One region of the Streptomyces sp. bgisy159 genome, then DNA from elsewhere that is predicted to be linked to it. Evidence: riboswitches for the same ligand, from Rfam matches in the RefSeq annotation. Region 1 holds a riboswitch; the other holds the start of a gene.
What was found. A riboswitch is a leader RNA that binds a small molecule or an ion and turns the genes downstream of it on or off. The one in region 1 is predicted to bind ZMP and ZTP.
Positions count from the first base shown of each region.

Region 1 (8,836 bases):
AGACGTAGACGTCGTCGCCGTTCCTGAGCAGCGACCAGTACTTCGCGGCCGCCGTCTTGGTCATGTTCACACAGCCGTGGGAGCCCGGCGGGTTCCACATGGACACGCCGACCGAGTGGAAGGCCTGCCCGCCGTCGAAGAACTGGCTGTACGGCATGGGCACGTGGTAGATCGTCGAGAAGTGGTTCTTGTTGCGCCAGTAGACCTTCTTCAGCCCGGTGCGGGTCTCGTACCCGTCACGGCCGGTGCGCACCGGCACCGGACCGTAGACGAGCCGGCTGCCGTCCTGGATCCAGCTGATCTGCAGGCTGAGGTTGACGCAGGCGATGCGGCCCTTGTTCGTGGGGCACTTGCGGTCCCGGTTGGGGTTCTTGCCCACGGCCTTCTGCTTGTTCATGAGATCCATAACGCCCCAGGTGACGGGTCCCGCGTAGCCGATGTTCGGGCTGATGCCGTGCTTGGTCTGGAAGGCCTGGACGGCCTTGCAGTCGGCGGTGGACTGCCGGCCGTCGACGGGACGGCCGAGGAACCTCTCCACCTGCTTCTGGTACGGCCCCGCCTTCGTGGTGCAGCTCGCGGCCTCGGCCGGCGCCGCCCCCAGCACCATGGTCAGCGGCGCGACCAGCCCCGCCACCCCGAGGGCGACCACCCCTCGTCTGCGTACGTCCCCCATGCTGCTCCCTCATTCCGGCGTGTCGTCCGCGATGTCGTATTCCTAGACAGCCGGACGGCGCCCAGGGTTGCCCCGGCCGCGAGCCGTGACGAAACGGTGAACTTCGCCGCCCGGCGACCGTCGCGGTGCCGTGACCGCTGTGCGAGGCCCGCGCCGGCCGACGCTGCGGATACCGTGCGTCCATGTCTGCCTTCATACAGCAACTGCCCGCACTCATCGGCGTCGTGATCGGCGCGCTCGGATCCTACCTGGCCGTCGTCCGGGGTGACCGGGCGCGGTTCCGGCGGGAGCGGGCGGCACACTGGGAGGAGCGGCGGCTCATGGTCTACAGCGACTACGCGCGGGCGGTGAAGAAGTCGGTGACGGTCGCCTACCGGGTCGCCGCCCACCTGGGCAGCGGCTCGCATCCGCATCCCCTGTCGCCCGCGGAGGCGGAGCCGCTGCTGGTGGCGGCGGCGGACGTCCGTGATCCGGCCGGGGAGGCGCTGATCATGCTGGGCAGCCGGGAGGTGGTGGAACGGGCGCGGGCGTGGGTGACCGTGGTGATGGAGATGGAGGGGTCCGTCCGCGCCGGCGAGCGCGACCGGGCCGCCTGGCAGGCCCTGCTGGACCGGCAGCGGGCCGGCCGCGAGGGCTACTACGCCGCCGTGCGGGAGGACCTCGCCCTGCCGCCGGGGCACTCGGCACGCTGGCCGGTGACCGGACGGCAGGGAGCCGGGGCCGGTGATGCTCAGCGGTAGCCGGTGGTGTCGGCCGGCTTGCCCGCGTCCTGGACCTCCACCAGGTAGCGCCAGGCGTCCGGCCGGCTGCCGTCGAGGTCGGTGAAGCCGTACACCCGGGCGAGCCCGCCACTGGAGAGGGACTGTCCGTTCCAGCGCGCCACGTCCGGGTCGGCGGCGAGGGCGGCGACCGCCCGGCCGACGTAGCGGGGCGACTCCGAGATGGCGAAGTGCGGGACCTGTTCCAGGGCGTCGCGCCAGGTGTCCTCGCGGACGCCGAACTGGTCCAGCATGATCTCCGAGCGCAGCCAGCCCGGGGTGAGCGCGACGGCGGTGGCGCCGCGCGGGCCGAGTTCCCGGCCGAGGGCGAAGCCCATGCGCAGCACTGCGGTCTTGGCCAGGTCGTAGAAGAAGCTGTTGCGGTAGGTGTCGCGGTTGTACTCGGCGGTGCCGTCGGTGACCTCGACGACGAGTCCGCCGGGCCGGCGCAGCATCAGCGGCAGCGCGTGGTGGCTGGTGATCGCGTGGGTGTCGACCGCCAGCCGCAGCAGTCTGAGCCCGTTGTCGAGGTCGTGCTCCCAGACGGGGGTGTCCCACGCGAAGAGGTGTTCGCCGCCCCAGATGTCGTTGACGAGGACGTCGAGTGCGCCCTGTTCCTCGTCGATGCGGGCGATCAGCGCGCGCACCTGGTCGGGTTCGAGGTGGTCGGTGGCTACGGCTACGCCCCGGCCGCCGGCCCGGGTCACCAGGTCGGCGGTGTCCTCGATGGTCTCGGGGCGGTCGTACTCCGAGCGACGCGTTCGGGTGGTGCGGCCGGTGACGTAGACGGTGGCGCCGGCCGCGCCCAGTTCCACGGCGATCCCGCGGCCCGCGCCGCGGGTCGCCCCGGCCACCAGTGCCACCTTGCCGTCGAGCGGTCCTGACATGTCCTGCTGCCTCCCGGTCCCTTGTCTGCGGTGTCCCCTCAGGGTGGCGTGGAAACCGGACACCTTCTGTCGCCGTTTCCGGAGGGACACCGGACGGGCGGACCGCTCAGTGCCCGCGCCGCTCCCACTCCGCCAGGTGGGGAGCCTCGGCGCCGATGGTGGTGGAGTCGCCGTGGCCGGTGAGCACCTTGGTGCCGGCCGGCAGGGTGAGCAGCCGGTCGCGGATCGAGGCGACGATCGTCGGGAAGTGCGAGTACGACCGTCCGGTGGCCCCGGGGCCGCCCCGGAAGAGGGTGTCGCCGGTGAAGACGACACCGAGCCCGGGGTCGTGGAGGCACACCGCGCCGGGAGCGTGGCCGGGGGTGTGCAGGACGGTCAGGTCGGCGCCGCCGGCCTCGATGACCTGACCGTCGACGAGGTGCCCGTCGGGCTCGCGGTGGGGGTGAGTGAGCCTCCACAGCGGCAGGTCGTCGGGGTGCAGCCAGATGGTGGCGCCGGTGAGTTCGGCCAGCGCGGGGGCGGCGTCGATGTGGTCGTTGTGGGCGTGGGTGCAGACGATGGCGGTCAGCCGGCGGTCGCCGACGGCCTCGGCGACGGCACGGGCGTCGTGGGCGGCGTCGATGACGATCGCCTCGTGGTCGTCTCCGACGATCCACACGTTGTTCTCGACGTCCCAGCTGCCGCCGTCGAGGGTGAACCGGCCTGAGGTGACGAGGCGTTCGACGCGGGCGCCCATCACAGCACCACCACCGAGCGCAGCACGTCGCCGTGGTGCATCCGCTCGAACGCCTGCTCCACCTGGTCCAGCCCGACGGTCTCGGTGACGAACGCGTCGAGCGGCAGGCGGCCCTGCAGGTGCAGGTCGATCAGCATGGGGAAGTCGCGGGAGGGCAGGCAGTCGCCGTACCAGGAGGATTTCAGCGCCCCGCCCCGGCCGAAGACGTCCAGCAGCGGCAGTTCCAGCTTCATCTCCGGCGTGGGCACGCCGACGAGGACGACCGTGCCGGCCAGGTCCCGGGCGTAGAACGCCTGCCGGTAGGTCTCGGGGCGGCCGACCGCCTCGATGACCACGTCGGCGCCGAAACCGCCGGTCAGTTCGCGGATCGCCTCGACGGGATCGGTCTGCTCGGCGTTGACGGTGTGGGTGGCGCCGAGGGTACGGGCGGTGTCGAGCTTGCGGTCGTCGAGGTCGACGGCGATGACGCGGGCGGCGCTGGCCAGGTGCGCTCCGGCGACGGCCGCGCCGCCGACGCCGCCGCAGCCGATGACGGCGACGGAGTCACCGCGGCCCACGCCGCCGGTGTTGATCGCGGCGCCGATGCCGGCCATGACTCCGCAGCCGAGCAGTCCGGCCACCGCCGGGGAGACCGCGGGGTCGACCTTGGTGCACTGGCCGGCGGCCACCAGGGTCTTCTCGGCGAACGCACCGATGCCGAGGGCGGGCGAGAGCTCGGTGCCGTCGGTGAGGGTCATCTTCCGGGCGGCGTTGTGCGTGGCGAAGCAGTACCAGGGGCGGCCGCGCAGACAGGCCCGGCAGTTCCCGCACACCGCACGCCAGTTGAGGACCACGAAGTCGCCGGGCGCCACGTCGGTGACGTTCTCGCCGACCGACTCGACGACGCCCGCCGCCTCGTGGCCGAGCAGGAAGGGGAAGTCGTCGTTGATGCCGCCCTGTTTGTAGTGCAGATCGGTGTGGCAGACGCCGCACGCCTGCACCCGCACCACGGCCTCGCCGGGTCCGGGGTCAGGTACGACGACGGTCTCCACCCGTACCGGTTCGTTCTTGCCCGGTGCGATCACGCCGCGCACTTCCTGCGCCATCAGGCTGCCCCTTCCGTCGCGGATTGCTGTCCCTGCGACGACCCTAGACGCCGCTGATCGCCGAGGGGACCATCACGGCCGTCCGCCTGCGGGGGCGGCCCGGGCCCTGGGCGTATCGCCCCGCGACCTCGTACGGACGGAGGAGCGGAGCGGCGTCGGACGCTGAGAGGGGCCGCCCGGCCGGACGGCCCCTGGGGCGGTGCGGGCGGCGGTCAGGCCTGGACGGCGGGGAGCAGCCCGGTGACGGGGGCGACCAGGTCGGTGACCTGGTGGAGCTCGTTGAGCCGGTTCAGCTCGTTCACCTTGTTCAGCTCGGCCAGCTGGCGGGACACGCGGGGCATGTCGTCCCGGTGCTCGGCGGGGATGTCGCTGACGGCGAGCGAGTCCAGCGTGGCGATCGGGTTGATCTGGCCGGTTTCCGGGGCGCCGGCCGCGTTCGCCATCGGCGCGCCGAGGCCCGTGGCCCCGACGGCGAGACAGGCGGCGGCGACGATGCGTCGAGTGGAGATCATGCCCTCAGCAACGCGCGGAGGCCTGCCGCGGACACGGCCGGGCCGCACCGCTCACCCGTGAGGCGCACAGGCGGCCCTGCGCTTGCCGACCCGGTCGGGGCGGAGGACGCTCGGAGGTGAGGGTCACGCGGCATGTCTCCGCTCGGTCCGCGGCCCTCTCAGGGAGGTCACCATGGGCACCGCGACGGGCTCCAGCTTCGACAGCGAGACGCTGCGCAGGGCTGTGGAGGGAAACACCGGCAACAACCTGCTGTCGCTGTACGCCGACGACGCGGAGCTGCGCATCGTCGACCGCAACAGCCAGCCGAGCCACCCCACAGTGCTGCACGGCCGGGGTGAGATCGCCCGGATGCTCGACGACGTGTACAGCCGCGACATGACGCACCGGATGGAGGGGTGTGTGGTCCAGGGCGACCGGGCCGCCTACAGCGAGTCGTGCGAGTACGCGGACGGCGTCCGGGTCCTGTCGGAGTCGATGATCACACTGCGGGACGGCAAGATCGCCCAGCAGATCATGATCCAGGCGTGGGACGAGGAGTAGCCGAACGAGGAGGGCCGGTCGTCCGGGCCCGGGTCGCCCGTCCGGCGATCCGGGCCTTCTCACGTGCCGCTATCCTGTTCGAGGCCGTGACTGGCGCTGAGGTGGAGCACCACCGGGGAGCGGCCGGACAGACATCCGATGCCGTGCGCCTGGGCGACAAGCTCGACCAGCTCAGGAGTGGATCATGTCTCAGGCCCGGCTCATGGACGGCACCGCGCTCGCCCGCCGCATCGTCGAGGAGACCGCGAAGAAGGCGGCCGACCTCACCGGCCGCACCGGTACGACGCCCTGTCTGGCGACCGTCCTGGTCGGCGAGGACCCCGCGTCCGTCACCTACGTGCGGATGAAGCAGAACCGCTGCCGCAAGGCCGGCATCGGCTCGCGGCACGTGGCGCTGCCCGCCGCCACGACCACCGAGGAACTGGTGGACACGCTGGGCGCGTTGTCCGACGACCCGACCGTGCACGGCATCCTGCTGCAGCACCCGGTGGGCGACCACATCGACGAGCGGGCCGCGTTCGAGGCGATCGCTCCGCACAAGGACGTCGACGGGGTGACCTTCGCGTCGTTCGCGGCGATGAGCTTCGGCCTGCCGGGCTTCGTGTCCTGCACCCCGGGCGGCATCATGCGGCTCCTCGACGAGTACGACGTCGACCCGGCCGGCAAGCGAGCGGTGGTCGTGGGCCGCAGCGCCATCCTCGGCAAGCCGGCGGGCATGCTGCTGCTGGCCCGGGACGCCACCGTGACGTACTGCCACTCCCGCACCCGGGACCTGTCGGCGGCGGTGCGCGAGGCGGACATCGTGGTCGCCGCCGTGGGCCGTCCCGGGCTGATCACGGGCCGCGACCTCAAGCCGGGCGCGGTCGTGCTCGACGCCGGATACAACCCGGGCAACGTCGGCGACGTCGACTTCGACTCGGCCGTCGAACGGGCCTCACTGATCACGCCGGTACCGGGCGGCGTCGGCCCGATGACCATCGCCGTGCTGCTGGAACAGACGGTGCAGGCGGCGGTCCGGCAGCTCGGGTGAGCCGGCGGGCTCCGGCGCGCGGGGTGCGCAGAGGTCGGAGTATGTCGGGCAGACCCGGGGGGCCGGCATCATCCCCGCCCCCCGACCGGCCTCACGCCGGGCCCGGATGCCACCGCCACGCCGCAGCCCGCTCCACACGTCCGTCCCGGCTGTCGCGGGTGGGGGACCGCCGTCTCGACGCACCGCCCCGGTGCGCGGGTGGATCTCCACCGGAGCCAGGGCGGTTCACCACCTCGCCGATTCTCTGCGTGGCGGTCCGACGGCGATACGGTCCGCGTGGCGGGCGCCGGCGACCTGCAGGATCGCGCCCCTTGTCCTGGCCGTGCTGCGGCACGACCCGCGCTTGGCGGCCGACGGCGACGACGTGTCCGTCACCAGCGTCCGGCGCCCGGGTGACGAGAACGGCGTCACTGGGCCGGGATCGGCTGGGTGAGGTTCACCGGATTACCGTCGGGGTCCTGGATGTGGGCGACGCGCTGTCCCCACGGCATGTCGTTGGGGCCACCGCTGACCGAGCCGCCCAAGGCTGTCACCCGGGCCAGCGTCTCATCGACGTCGTCGACACAGATGCTGAGCAGGATTCGCGACGACTCCCGGTCCCCGGGGTTCGCCTTGGCCACCAGCCCGAGGTCGGTGTCGCCGATGCGCAGGCCGAGGTAGAAGACCGGGCCTTCCTCCGGTACCCGGAAGATCTCCTCGGCGTCGAACAGTTGCGTGTAGAAGGCGAGCAGGACGTCGTGGTCGGCGGTCAGGATGACTGGCTGGATGGTGGACATGGCACCCCTGTCGAGAACGGTCGTATCGCCGGGTAGACCGTTCGAGGACGGTGAACTCATCGGCCACCGCGCTGCCGGAAGAACTGCACCCCGCACCGCCGAGACGGTTCAGCTTCGGTGACGACCGCTCGGCCGGCTGCTCGCTGCCGTGGCCTGAAGCGCCGGCGCAGGTCCTTGTGCAGGACCAGGTACGGCAGCCCGGCCCCGGCCGGTCGTTGAAGGCTCAAGTCGGCTCGCGGGGAGACTTGGACTGGTCGCGCTGCGCGATCCTCCACGACAGCCAAGCGCTCGAACCACTCGTGCGGGGCACCCCGCCCATCCGCCCCCGCCATGTCGGTCACGGATCGATTTTGTCGTGTCCGCAGTCTTGTGGCGGAGGGCACCCCTTCCTTACTTTCCAGTAAATCCGCGTGAACGCAGCCGTGTTCAGTGACGGAAGAGCCGTACCGCCTTGCCCCCACACACCATCGCCCGCAGAGGAGGGAGCCCGCATGCCTGCCTTCAGACCCAGGTACCTGCGCTCCGTAGCCGCCGCCCTCGTCCTGACCGCCGCCGTCCCCGCGACCTCGGCCGGCGCCGCGTCCGACTCCGGTGCCGGCTCCGCCGGCGGCCTGCGGGAGGTGATGTTCGTGGGCAACAACTGGGACGGCACCGCGGACGTCATCAAGTCCTCCGGTGACTTCGCCAGGATCGGGCGGATCGACGTCGTCCCCGACAAGGACGCGCGGATGGCGGAGATCAACGCCAACCCGATCCGGTGGATCTACTTCATGGCGATCCGCAACAGCGTCGGCGAGGGCCACGACCAGTTCGTCGACGACATGTACTCCACGCCGGACGGCACCTCGGTGGTGGTGTCCCGGCCCAGCTTCGCCGACGTGGTGTCGATCGACCTGGCCACCGGGGCGGTCAACTGGCGCTTCCCGGTGTCCGGTTACCGCTCCGACCACATGGCGGTCTCACCGGACGGCAAGCGCGTCGCGGTCTCCGCCTCCCTGTCGAACACCGTGCACGTGCTGGACATCGACACCGGCGCGGAGCTGGGCCGCTTCGCCACCGGCGACAAGCCCCACGAGAACATCTTCACCAGGGACGGCAAGTACATCTACAACATGTCGATCGGCGACGTGAACACGGCGACCGACGCCCCCTGGCTGGACTGGACGAAGGGCGACCGGCACATCACCGTCGTCGACGCCACCACCTACCAGCAGGTCAAGGTCATCGACATGCGCTCGCGCCTGGACGCCATCGGGCTCAAGGACTACTCGGACGCGGTGCGCCCGGCCGTGTTCTCCCCCGACGAGTCCAAGCTGTACTTCCAGGTGTCGTTCTTCAACGGCTTCTTCGAGTACGACCTCGCCACGGACCGGATCACCCGGACGAAGACGCTGCCGAAGAACCCGGCCACCGGTGACGACCGCACCACGTTCGTCAACGACTCCCGCCACCACGGGCTGTCGATGAGCCCCGACGGCGCCAAGCTGTGCGTGGCGGGCACCATGGACGACTACGCGACGGTGGTCGACCGGGCCACCCTCCAGGAGGGCCCGCTGGTGACCGCGGCCAAGCCGTACTGGGCCACGGTCAGCGGCGACGGGAAGAGCTGTGTGATCTCCGAGAGCGGCGCCGACCAGGTCACCGCCATCAGCTTCGCCACCGGGCGCAAGACGGTGTCCGTCCCGGTCGGCGACCACCCGCAGCGGGTGCGTGTCGGCCACGTGGCCGCCGACTGGACGAGCCCGTCGGCTAGCTGATCCGCGCGGCCCACGCCGTCAGCTCGGCGCGGGCCGCGGCCAGCAGGTCCGCGGTCGGAGCCGTCGCCCCGTTGGTCACCA
Region 1 covers NZ_JBYIQX010000013.1:118,737-127,572, forward strand. Annotated here, with positions in the region: gene AC3ET3_RS15620 (L,D-transpeptidase family protein) at 1-673, opposite strand, end outside; gene AC3ET3_RS15625 (hypothetical protein) at 856-1,413, shown strand; gene AC3ET3_RS15630 (SDR family oxidoreductase) at 1,404-2,318, opposite strand; gene AC3ET3_RS15635 (MBL fold metallo-hydrolase) at 2,425-3,054, opposite strand; gene AC3ET3_RS15640 (S-(hydroxymethyl)mycothiol dehydrogenase) at 3,054-4,139, opposite strand; gene AC3ET3_RS15645 (hypothetical protein) at 4,352-4,651, opposite strand; gene AC3ET3_RS15650 (nuclear transport factor 2 family protein) at 4,824-5,192, shown strand; ZMP/ZTP riboswitch at 5,269-5,354, shown strand; gene AC3ET3_RS15655 (bifunctional 5,10-methylenetetrahydrofolate dehydrogenase/5,10-methenyltetrahydrofolate cyclohydrolase) at 5,377-6,222, shown strand; gene AC3ET3_RS15660 (VOC family protein) at 6,630-6,998, opposite strand; gene AC3ET3_RS15665 (YncE family protein) at 7,490-8,755, shown strand; gene AC3ET3_RS15670 (endoglycosylceramidase) at 8,748-8,836, opposite strand, start outside.

Region 2 (8,836 bases), on a different contig from region 1:
GGCGGGGGCTCAGTGGGCGGGCAGGGTGTCCTGCCGCTCGACCGGCGCGGACGCCTGCGGCGGCACGACCGAACCGCCGAAGGCGTACTCGCGCAGCTTGCGCCAGACGCCGTCGGGGCCCTGCTCGTAGAGGGCGAAGCCGGTGCAGGACCAGTCGGCCTCGTAGTCGGCGAGTTCCGCGTGGGCCCGGTCCATGGCGGCGTCGTCGATGCCGTGCGCCACGGTGACGTGCGGGTGGTAGGGGAACAGCAGGTCGCGGGCCACGGGACCGGAGGCGTCGCGGATCTGCTGCTGCAGCCGGGCGCACTCCTCGCCGCCCTCGACGACCCGCACGAAGACCACCGGGGACAGCGGCCGGAAGGTGCCGGTGCCGCTCAGCCGCATCGGGAAGGGCCGCCCGGCACCGGCGACCCGGGTCAGATGCGCCTCGACGGCCGGCAGGCCGCTCCGGTCGACCTCGGTCGGCGGCAGCAGCGTGACATGCGTCGGGATGCCGTGAGCCGCGGCGTCGCCGAAGCCCGCGCGCCGCTCCTGGAGCAGGCTGCCGTGAGGCTCCGGGACCGCGATCGACACGCCGATCGTTACGGTCCCCACGTCGTCTCCCTGTCTCGGGCTGCCCGGCAGGGGCACTGCCGGGTGGTGTCAGTTATCGACTGTACGGCCACCGCCGCCGTGTTGGGCGGCGGTGGCCGTGTGCTCTACGGCTCAGTGCTTCGCGGGCAGGAAACCGACCCGGTCGTACGCCTGCGCGAGCGTCTCCGCGGCGACGGCGCGCGCCTTCTCCGCGCCCTTGGCGAGGATCGAGTCGAGCGTCTCGGGGTCGTCCAGGTACTGCTGGGTGCGCTCGCGGAACGGCGTCACGAAGTCGACCATGATCTGAGCCAGGTCGGTCTTGAGCGCGCCGTACATCTTGCCCTCGTACTCCCGCTCCAGCTCGGCGATCGACTTGCCGGTGAGCGTGGAGTGGATGGTGAGCAGGTTGGAGATGCCGGGTTTGTGCTCGACGTCGTAGCGGATGACCGTGTCGGTGTCGGTGACCGCGCTCTTGACCTTCTTGGCCGTCGTCTTCGGCTCGTCCAGGAGGTTGATGAGACCCTTCGGCGTGGATGCCGACTTGCTCATCTTGATCGCCGGGTCCTGGAGGTCGTAGATCTTCGCCGTCTCCCTGAGGATGTACGGCTTCGGGATCGTGAAGGTCTCGCCGAACCGGCCGTTGAACCGCTCGGCGAGGTCGCGGGTCAGCTCGATGTGCTGGCGCTGGTCCTCGCCGACCGGTACCTCGTGCGCCTGGTACAGCAGGATGTCCGCGACCTGCAGGATCGGGTACGTGAACAGGCCGACGGAGGCCCGGTCGGCGCCCTGCCTGGCGGACTTGTCCTTGAACTGGGTCATGCGGGACGCCTCGCCGAAGCCGGTGAGGCAGTTCATCACCCAGCCGAGCTGGGCGTGCTCGGGCACATGGCTCTGGACGAAGAGGGTGCAGCGCTCGGGGTCGAGGCCGGCCGCGAGCAGCTGGGCCGCGGCCAGCCGGGTGTTGGCGCGCAGCTCCTTCGGGTCCTGCGGGACCGTGATCGCGTGCAGGTCGACGACCATGTAGAACGCGTCGTGGGTCTCCTGCAGCGCCACCCACTGACGGACGGCGCCGAGGTAGTTGCCGAGGTGGAAGGAGCCTGCGGTGGGCTGGATTCCGGAGAGCACTCTCGGACGACGCTGCATGGCGGAGCCATTCCCCTGAGGGTGGTGGTGGGCGACGGGTGGGCGGTCAGAGGCCATGGTCCTCATTCTCTCAGGTCGCGGCGGCCGATCCGGAACTGGCCGGAAACAGGCGGGAACCGATCCGCCCCCGGCGGTGTAACAAGAGCATGGCGGGTGCCGGGGGGTCCAGGGGAGGAACGGGTATGAGCGGGAGACGACGGGGGCCGGTGCGGGCGCGGGGCAGGGGGCTCGTGCCGGGCACGGTGGTGGCGCTGGTGGCCGGCTCGGCGCTGCTGGGGCTGCCTGCGGGCGAGGCGGTCGCACGGCCGCCCCAGCCGGACGCCCCCGATGTGGCGGTGGTGACGCGGGGTGACACGGGCCGGACGACGACCCTGCGGTCCGGCGAACCGGATTTCACGCGGCTGTGGCAGCTGCTGCAGCCCACGTACACGGGGACGACGCCGGTGTCACGGGCGTGGGACGAGGGTCGCTACCCCGCGGTCCGGGCGACGGTGGTGTGGGGGCTGACCGGGGTCGGGGGGTGGCCGCGGACCAGCCGGCCGCCGGGTGGTGACGTGGCGCTGGAGCGGCAGGACCAGGTGTTCCTGGCCGAGGACGGCACCCCGTGGGTGCGGTCGGATCCCGCGCCGGAGGTGGCGGACGACGACATCCGCTGGCACCGGGCGTCCCGTGCGGCCTTCGACCGGCTGGAGCGGTCGGGGCTGCTGGGCGCGGAGCGGGCGCGGCCGACGGCGCAGACCGGGTCCGGGCGCACGGGCGCGCTGCGGTGGGCCGTGCCCGGGCTGGCGGTGGGTGTGCTGCTCGGCGCCGCGGGCACGGCGCTGATCCGCCGTGCGGCACTCCTGCGGGACTCGGGACCGCCGCACGGTGAACCGCGACAGGAGCTGATCGACCTCTGATCCGGGCCGGTGACCCGGATCGGTGGCCGGGATCGGTGGCCGGGATCGGTGGCCAGGGTCCGGGGCCGGGATCGGTATCCGGGATCGGTGGCCAGGGTTGGTGACCGGGGCCGGTGACCGGGATCGGTGGCCAGGGTTGGTGACCGGGGCCGGAGGCCGGGGCCGGTGACCCGGAGCTTGGCCCGGTGTCCGGCCCAGGGCTCTGCCCCGGGTGCCCGGTCCGGAGTTCTGACTCGGCCCCGGTCCGGGCTCTGACCGGCACGTCCGGCCAGTGCTCTGACCGGCACCTCCGGCCGGCGCTCCGACCGGCGCGTCCGGCCCGTGGGCTTCCGGCGCGTCCCGTCCGGCACGGCCGACCCGGGGCGGCCCGTGCGGCCTACAGACCGGCCGCCGTCGTGACCCCGGCCGGTCCGCCGGGGTCCGCCCGGGCCCGGGGTCAGCCCAGGTCGATCTCCGGGTACAGCGGGAAACCGGCGACGAGGTCGGTGGCCCGGCGGGAGATCTCGTCCGCGATCTTGGGGTCGAGGACGTGGGCGGCCTTGGACGGGGTGCCCTTGGCCGTGGTGCCCGCCTCGGTGGTGGTGAGGACGCGGTCGATCAGGCCGGCCACCTCGTCCATCTCCGCCGTGCCCAGGCCGCGCGTCGTCAGCGCGGGCGTGCCGACGCGGATGCCGGAGGTGTACCAGGCGCCGTTGGGGTCGGCGGGGATGGCGTTGCGGTTGGTGACGATGCCGGATTCCAGCAGCGCGGCCTCGGCCTGGCGGCCGGTGAGACCGTAGGACGTGGCCACGTCGATCAGGTTGAGGTGGTTGTCGGTGCCGCCGGTCACCAGGGTGGCGCCCCGGCGCGTGAGCCCCTCGGCGAGGGCGCGGGAGTTGTCGACGATGCGCTGGGCGTAGTCGCGGAAGGACTCCTGCCGCGCCTCGGCCAGAGCGACCGCCTTGGCGGCCATGACGTGCGGCAGCGGGCCGCCGAGGACCATCGGGCAGCCGCGGTCGACCTGGTCCTTGAGGGAGTCGTCGCACAGGACCATGCCGCCGCGCGGGCCGCGCAGCGACTTGTGGGTGGTGGTGGTGACGATCTGGGCGTGCGGGACCGGGTCGAAGTCGCCGGTGAGGACCTTGCCCGCGACCAGGCCGGCGAAGTGCGCCATGTCGACCATCAGCGTGGCGCCGACCTCGTCGGCGATCTCCCGCATGATCCGGAAGTTCACCAGCCGGGGGTACGCGGAGTAGCCGGCGACGATGATGAGCGGCTTGAACTCGCGGGCCTGGGCGCGCAGTGCCTCGTAGTCGATGAGGCCGGTGGCCGGGTCGGTGCCGTAGGAGCGCTGGTCGAACATCTTGCCGGAGATGTTCGGGCGGAAGCCGTGGGTGAGGTGGCCGCCGGCGTCCAGGGACATGCCGAGCATGCGCTGGTTGCCGAAGGCTCGGCGCAGCTCGGCCCAGTCGGCCTCGGAGAGGTCGTTGATCTGGCGGACGCCGGTCTTCTGGAGGAAGGGCGCCTCGACGCGGTCGGCGAGGACGGCCCAGAAGGCGACCAGGTTGGCGTCGATGCCGGAGTGCGGCTGGACGTAGGCGTGGCGGGCGCCGAAGAGTTCGCGGGCGTGCTCGGCGGCGAGGGACTCGACGGTGTCGACGTTGCGGCAGCCGGCGTAGAAGCGGCGGCCGACGGTGCCCTCGGCGTACTTGTCGCTGAACCAGTTGCCCATGGCCAGGAGCGTGGCCGGGGAGGCGTAGTTCTCGGAGGCGATCAGCTTGAGCATCTCGCGCTGGTCGGCGACCTCCTGGCCGATGGCGTCGGCGACCCGCGGCTCGACGGCGCGGATCACGTCCAGGGCGGCGCGGAAGGCGGTGGACTCGGTGGACGGGTGCTGGTCTGGCATGTCGTCGGCCTCCGGGTGGCGTGGCGGGTGTCGGTCACGATGCTCGGCTGGCCCAGGCGCACGGCACTTGATCACTCAGGGCCGCTCCCCGATGGTCCGTCCCATCCCAGCGCGCCAGTCACGGCCCGTCGTCAGCCTACCCGTCGCCCCCGGTGGCCAGGGCCGCCGGTCCACCATGCGGGCGACCGAGCGACCGGGGCGCGACAGGTCCTGGACGCTGCCGCGAGCAGCCCCCCGGGCCCCGGGCCCCTGGTCCCTGACCCCTGGTCCCTCACCGCTAGAGGATCACGTGCGGGAGGAAGCGGGCGTACTCGTCGGTGATCAGGCCGGCGGATTCGCGGATGCCGAGGCCGGCGGACTCGTCGCCGACGACCCAGGCGCCGAGGACGACGTGGTTGCCGTCGAAGGCGGGGAGGGGAGCGAGTCCCTGGTAGCAGCAGGCTTCGTCGCGGACGACCGGGTCGGCACCCGGCGGGTGGACGGTGACACCGGCGCCCTCCCGGCCCAGCAGCGGCTTGGCGACGTAGCCGCCGGTGGCGGCGAGCTCGCGGGGGCCGTCGAGGTGGGCCGGCAGCAGGTTGGGGTGGCCGGGGTGGAGTTCCCAGAGGACGGCGAGCAGGGCCTTGTTGCTGAGCAGCATCTTCCAGGCGGGCTCGATCCACAGGGTGCTGCCGGTGCCGCCGCCGTTGTCCAGGGTGTCGAGGACGTGGTCGGCGAACCGGTCCTGGGTCATCCACTCCCAGGGGTAGAGCTTGAAGCAGCTGCGGATGAAGCGGAGCCGGTTGTCGACGAACCGTTCCGCGAGGGGGTCCCAGCCGATCTCCTCCATGGAGATCCAGTCGGTGTCCAGGCCGGCCTGCTCGGCGGTCTCCTTGAGGTAGGCGACCGTCATCAGGTCCTCGCCGAGTTCGTCCGCGGCGGAGTGCGCGAAGTAGAGCGGGCTGCCGGGCGGGAGGAGGGGGGCCTGCCGCTTCCAGGCGGCGACGAGGCGTTCGTGGAGGGAGTTCCACTGGTCGGCGCCCGGGAAGCGTTCCTCCATCCAGAACCACTGGGGGCTCGCGGCCTCCACCAGGGAGGTGGGGGTGTCGGCGTTGTACTCCAGCAGTTTGGCGGGGCCGGTGCCGTCGTAGCGCAGGTCGAATCGGCCGTACACGGACGGGAGTTCGGCGCGCCGGTGCCAGGCCTCGGCGACCGCTGCGGCGACGCGCGGGTCGGTGATGCCGAGGTCGGCGAAGCGGCCGGTGGTGACGATGTGGTCGGCGGCGGCGAGGCACATGCGGTGCAGTTCCTCGACGGTCTCCTCCAGCGCCTCGACCTCGTCGAGGGAGAAGACGTAGTACGCGCTCTCGTCCCAGTAGGGGCGCAGGTTGCCGTCGGGGTGGCGGGTGAGCGGGTAGATCAGGCCCTGTTCCTCGACGGTCCGCTGCCAGCCGGGGCGCGGTCGTACGGTGCGGCGTTCCATGCGCGGGTCTCCGGCTCAGCCGCCGTAGCTGCCGGAGCCGCCGCCGAATCCGTCGCGGTCGACTCCGCTGCCGCCGCTCGACGAACTGCCGGAGCCCTTGCCGGGCTTGGTGAAGGAGCCGCCCCAGACCCAGCCGTCGTCCTTCTTGCCGCCGTAGTACCAGCTGTCGGTGCCGGTCTTGCAGTTCCGGTCGGAGGTCACCTTGTAACCGCGGCCGACCTGGTAGCTGTTGCGGTCGACGCAGCGCTTGTCGGGGGCCGAGGAGCAGGCAGTGAGGGCGGTCGCGAGCAGCCCCACGCCGCCGAGTACGACCGTGCCGGACCTGAAACGCCTGCGTGCCTGTTCCGCCATGTCCCCGTCTCCCCGTTGTCCCGCGGGGGCTGCCCCGCGCGCTGTCCTCGCGCCGTCGTCGCGCTGTCGTCGCATCGTCGCGCTGTTGTCGCGTTCCCCCGCGCCGTGCTCGCGCCGTCTTCGCGCGGCGTTGTGCGGCGTTGTGCGGCGGTGCGCGTGGGTACTGTCCGAGGTCAGCCTAGAGATCGCCGGTACTCCCCGTACGAGCGGCCCCCGCCCCCGCCGCCAGATCCGTCACGGCAGTACGCGGCACAACGCCTCCAGCGCGCCCGGCCAGGCCCGGTCCGAGGGCGCCCCGTAGCCGACCACCACGGCGTCCGCCGGCTCGGTCGTGGCGGCCGGGTGACGGAACCAGGACAGGCCCGTCAGGGCCAGGCCCTGCCACGCGGCGGCCCGCACCACCGACTCCTCGGTGCCGGGCGGGAGCCGGAGCACGGCGTGCAGCCCGGCGGCCATCCCGGTGACCCGGACGTCGGGCGACTGGGCGGCGACGGCCTCGACGAGGGCGTCCCGGCGCCGCCGGTACCGCAGGCGGCAGGCGCGCACATGGCGGTCGTAGGCGCCGGAGGTGATGAACTCGGCGAGAGTCAACTGGTCGAGGACGCCGGTGGAGCGGGCTGCGGCGAGCCGGGTGATCCCGGGGGTGAGCGCGGGCGGCAGCACCAGCCAGCCCAGCCGCAGCCCGGGGGCGAGCGACTTGCTGGCGGTGCCGAGGTGCACGACGTGGTCGGGGTCGAGGTCCTGGAGGGCGCCGACGGGCTGCCGGGCGTCGTAGCGGAACTCCCCGTCGTAGTCGTCCTCCAGGACCAGCCCGCCGGTACGCCGCGCCCGGTCCACGACGGCGGCGCGCCGCTCGGCCCGCAGGGCGCCCCCGAGCGGGAACTGATGGGCGGGCGTCAGCAGCACCGCCCCGCCGGCCGGCAGCTCCGCCACGCGTGTGCCGTGTTCGTCCTGCGGCAGCGGCACGGTGCGCAGGCCCGCCCGTTCCAGCAGGGTCCAGTGGGGTGCGAGGCCGTACGACTCCACGGCGAGGTCGCGCAGTCCGCCGGCGCGCAGGGCCTCGGCGAGGAGACGCAGGCCGTGCGAGAAGCCGGAGCAGACCACGATGTGCTCGGGGTCGGCGCGGACGCCCCGGGCCCGGGCGAGGTAGCCGGCCAGGGCGGTACGCAGTTCGGGCCGGCCGCGCGGGTCGCCGTAGCCGAGGGCGTCGGCAGGGGCCGCGTTCAGGGCGCGGCGGGCGGCCTTGAGCCACTCCGCGCGCGGGAAGGACGACAGGTCGGGGGTGCCCGGCATCAGGTTGTGGGCGGGCCTGCCGGGCTCCCGTCGGCGGGCGGTCCGCGGCTCGGCCGGCCGGGGCGCGGCCGCGCCCTCGGCGACCCGCGTGCCGGAGCCCTGCCGGGCGGTCAGCCAGCCCTCGGCGACGAGGTCGGCGTACGCGCCGGCGACCGTGTTGCGCGCGACACCCAGGTCGGTGGCGAGGGAACGGGAGGACGGCAGCCGGGTGCCGGGGGCGAGCCGGCCGCCGCGGACGGCCTCGCGCAGCGCGTCGGTCAGCCCGCGCCGCACGCGCGGACCGGTGACTTCCAGGTGCAGGTCCACGCCCAGAGTGGCCCATGAATCACGCATGGAAATGGACCATACTCCTGGGCTGCTTCCTTCCTAGGGTGGAGACCATGACCACCACGCAGACCACCGGAACCACCGGCGGAACCACCGCCGGGACCGGCACCGAAGCCACCACCGCGACCAGCACCGGCTACGCCGTCGAGGAGCCCGCCCGGCTCAACTGGGCCGAGCACGCGCCCGAGGTCTACAAGGCGATGATCCGGCTGGACGCGGCCGCCCGGCGGGGACTGGACCCGACGCTGTACGAGCTGGTGAAGATCCGCGCCTCGCAGCTCAACCGCTGCGCGTTCTGCCTGGACATGCACACCAAGGACGCGCTCGCGGCGGGCGAGAGCGTCGAGCGGATCATCCAGCTGAGCGCGTGGCAGGAGTCGCGCCACTTCTACACCGAGAAGGAGCTGGCGGCGATCGAGCTGACCGAGGCGGTGACCGTGCTGACCGACGGGTTCGTGCCCGACGAGGTGTACGCGCGGGTCGCGGGCCACTTCGAGGAGGCCGAGCTGTCGCAGCTGATCTCCGCGATCGTCACGATCAACGCCTGGAACCGCTTCGGTGTGACCGCGCGCATGACCCCGGGCCACTACCGGCCGGGGCAGCACCGGTGACCACCGCGCCTGGGACGGTACGAACGCGGCTGCTGGACCGCGAGGTCGCCCGGGCGATGTCCGCCCTGAGCGCCGCCGCGAAGCGGGGACTCGGCGACCCGGTGCTCGCCGAACTGGTCGTCCTGCGCGCCTCGCAGCTCAACCACTGCGCGTTCTGCCTGGACATGCACCTCGCCCTCGCGCGCGAGCACGGGGTGAGCGAACGCCAGTTGGACCTGCTGGCCGCCTGGGAGGAGGCCGAGGACGTCTTCGACGCGCGGCAGCGGGCGGCGCTCGCGCTGACGGAGTCGAT
Region 2 covers NZ_JBYIQX010000002.1:45,886-54,721, forward strand. Annotated here, with positions in the region: gene AC3ET3_RS02225 (2'-5' RNA ligase family protein) at 10-594, opposite strand; gene trpS (tryptophan--tRNA ligase) at 706-1,716, opposite strand; gene AC3ET3_RS02235 (hypothetical protein) at 1,899-2,615, shown strand; gene AC3ET3_RS02240 (glycine hydroxymethyltransferase) at 3,052-4,500, opposite strand; ZMP/ZTP riboswitch at 4,544-4,632, opposite strand; gene AC3ET3_RS02245 (glutathionylspermidine synthase family protein) at 4,778-5,962, opposite strand; gene AC3ET3_RS02250 (hypothetical protein) at 5,978-6,313, opposite strand; gene pdxR (MocR-like pyridoxine biosynthesis transcription factor PdxR) at 6,548-7,939, opposite strand; gene AC3ET3_RS02260 (carboxymuconolactone decarboxylase family protein) at 7,987-8,544, shown strand; gene AC3ET3_RS02265 (carboxymuconolactone decarboxylase family protein) at 8,541-8,836, shown strand, end outside.
Region 2: it holds a riboswitch for ZMP and ZTP, as region 1 does, so the genes downstream of both, AC3ET3_RS02240 (glycine hydroxymethyltransferase) here and AC3ET3_RS15655 (bifunctional 5,10-methylenetetrahydrofolate dehydrogenase/5,10-methenyltetrahydrofolate cyclohydrolase) in region 1, are expected to answer to the same signal.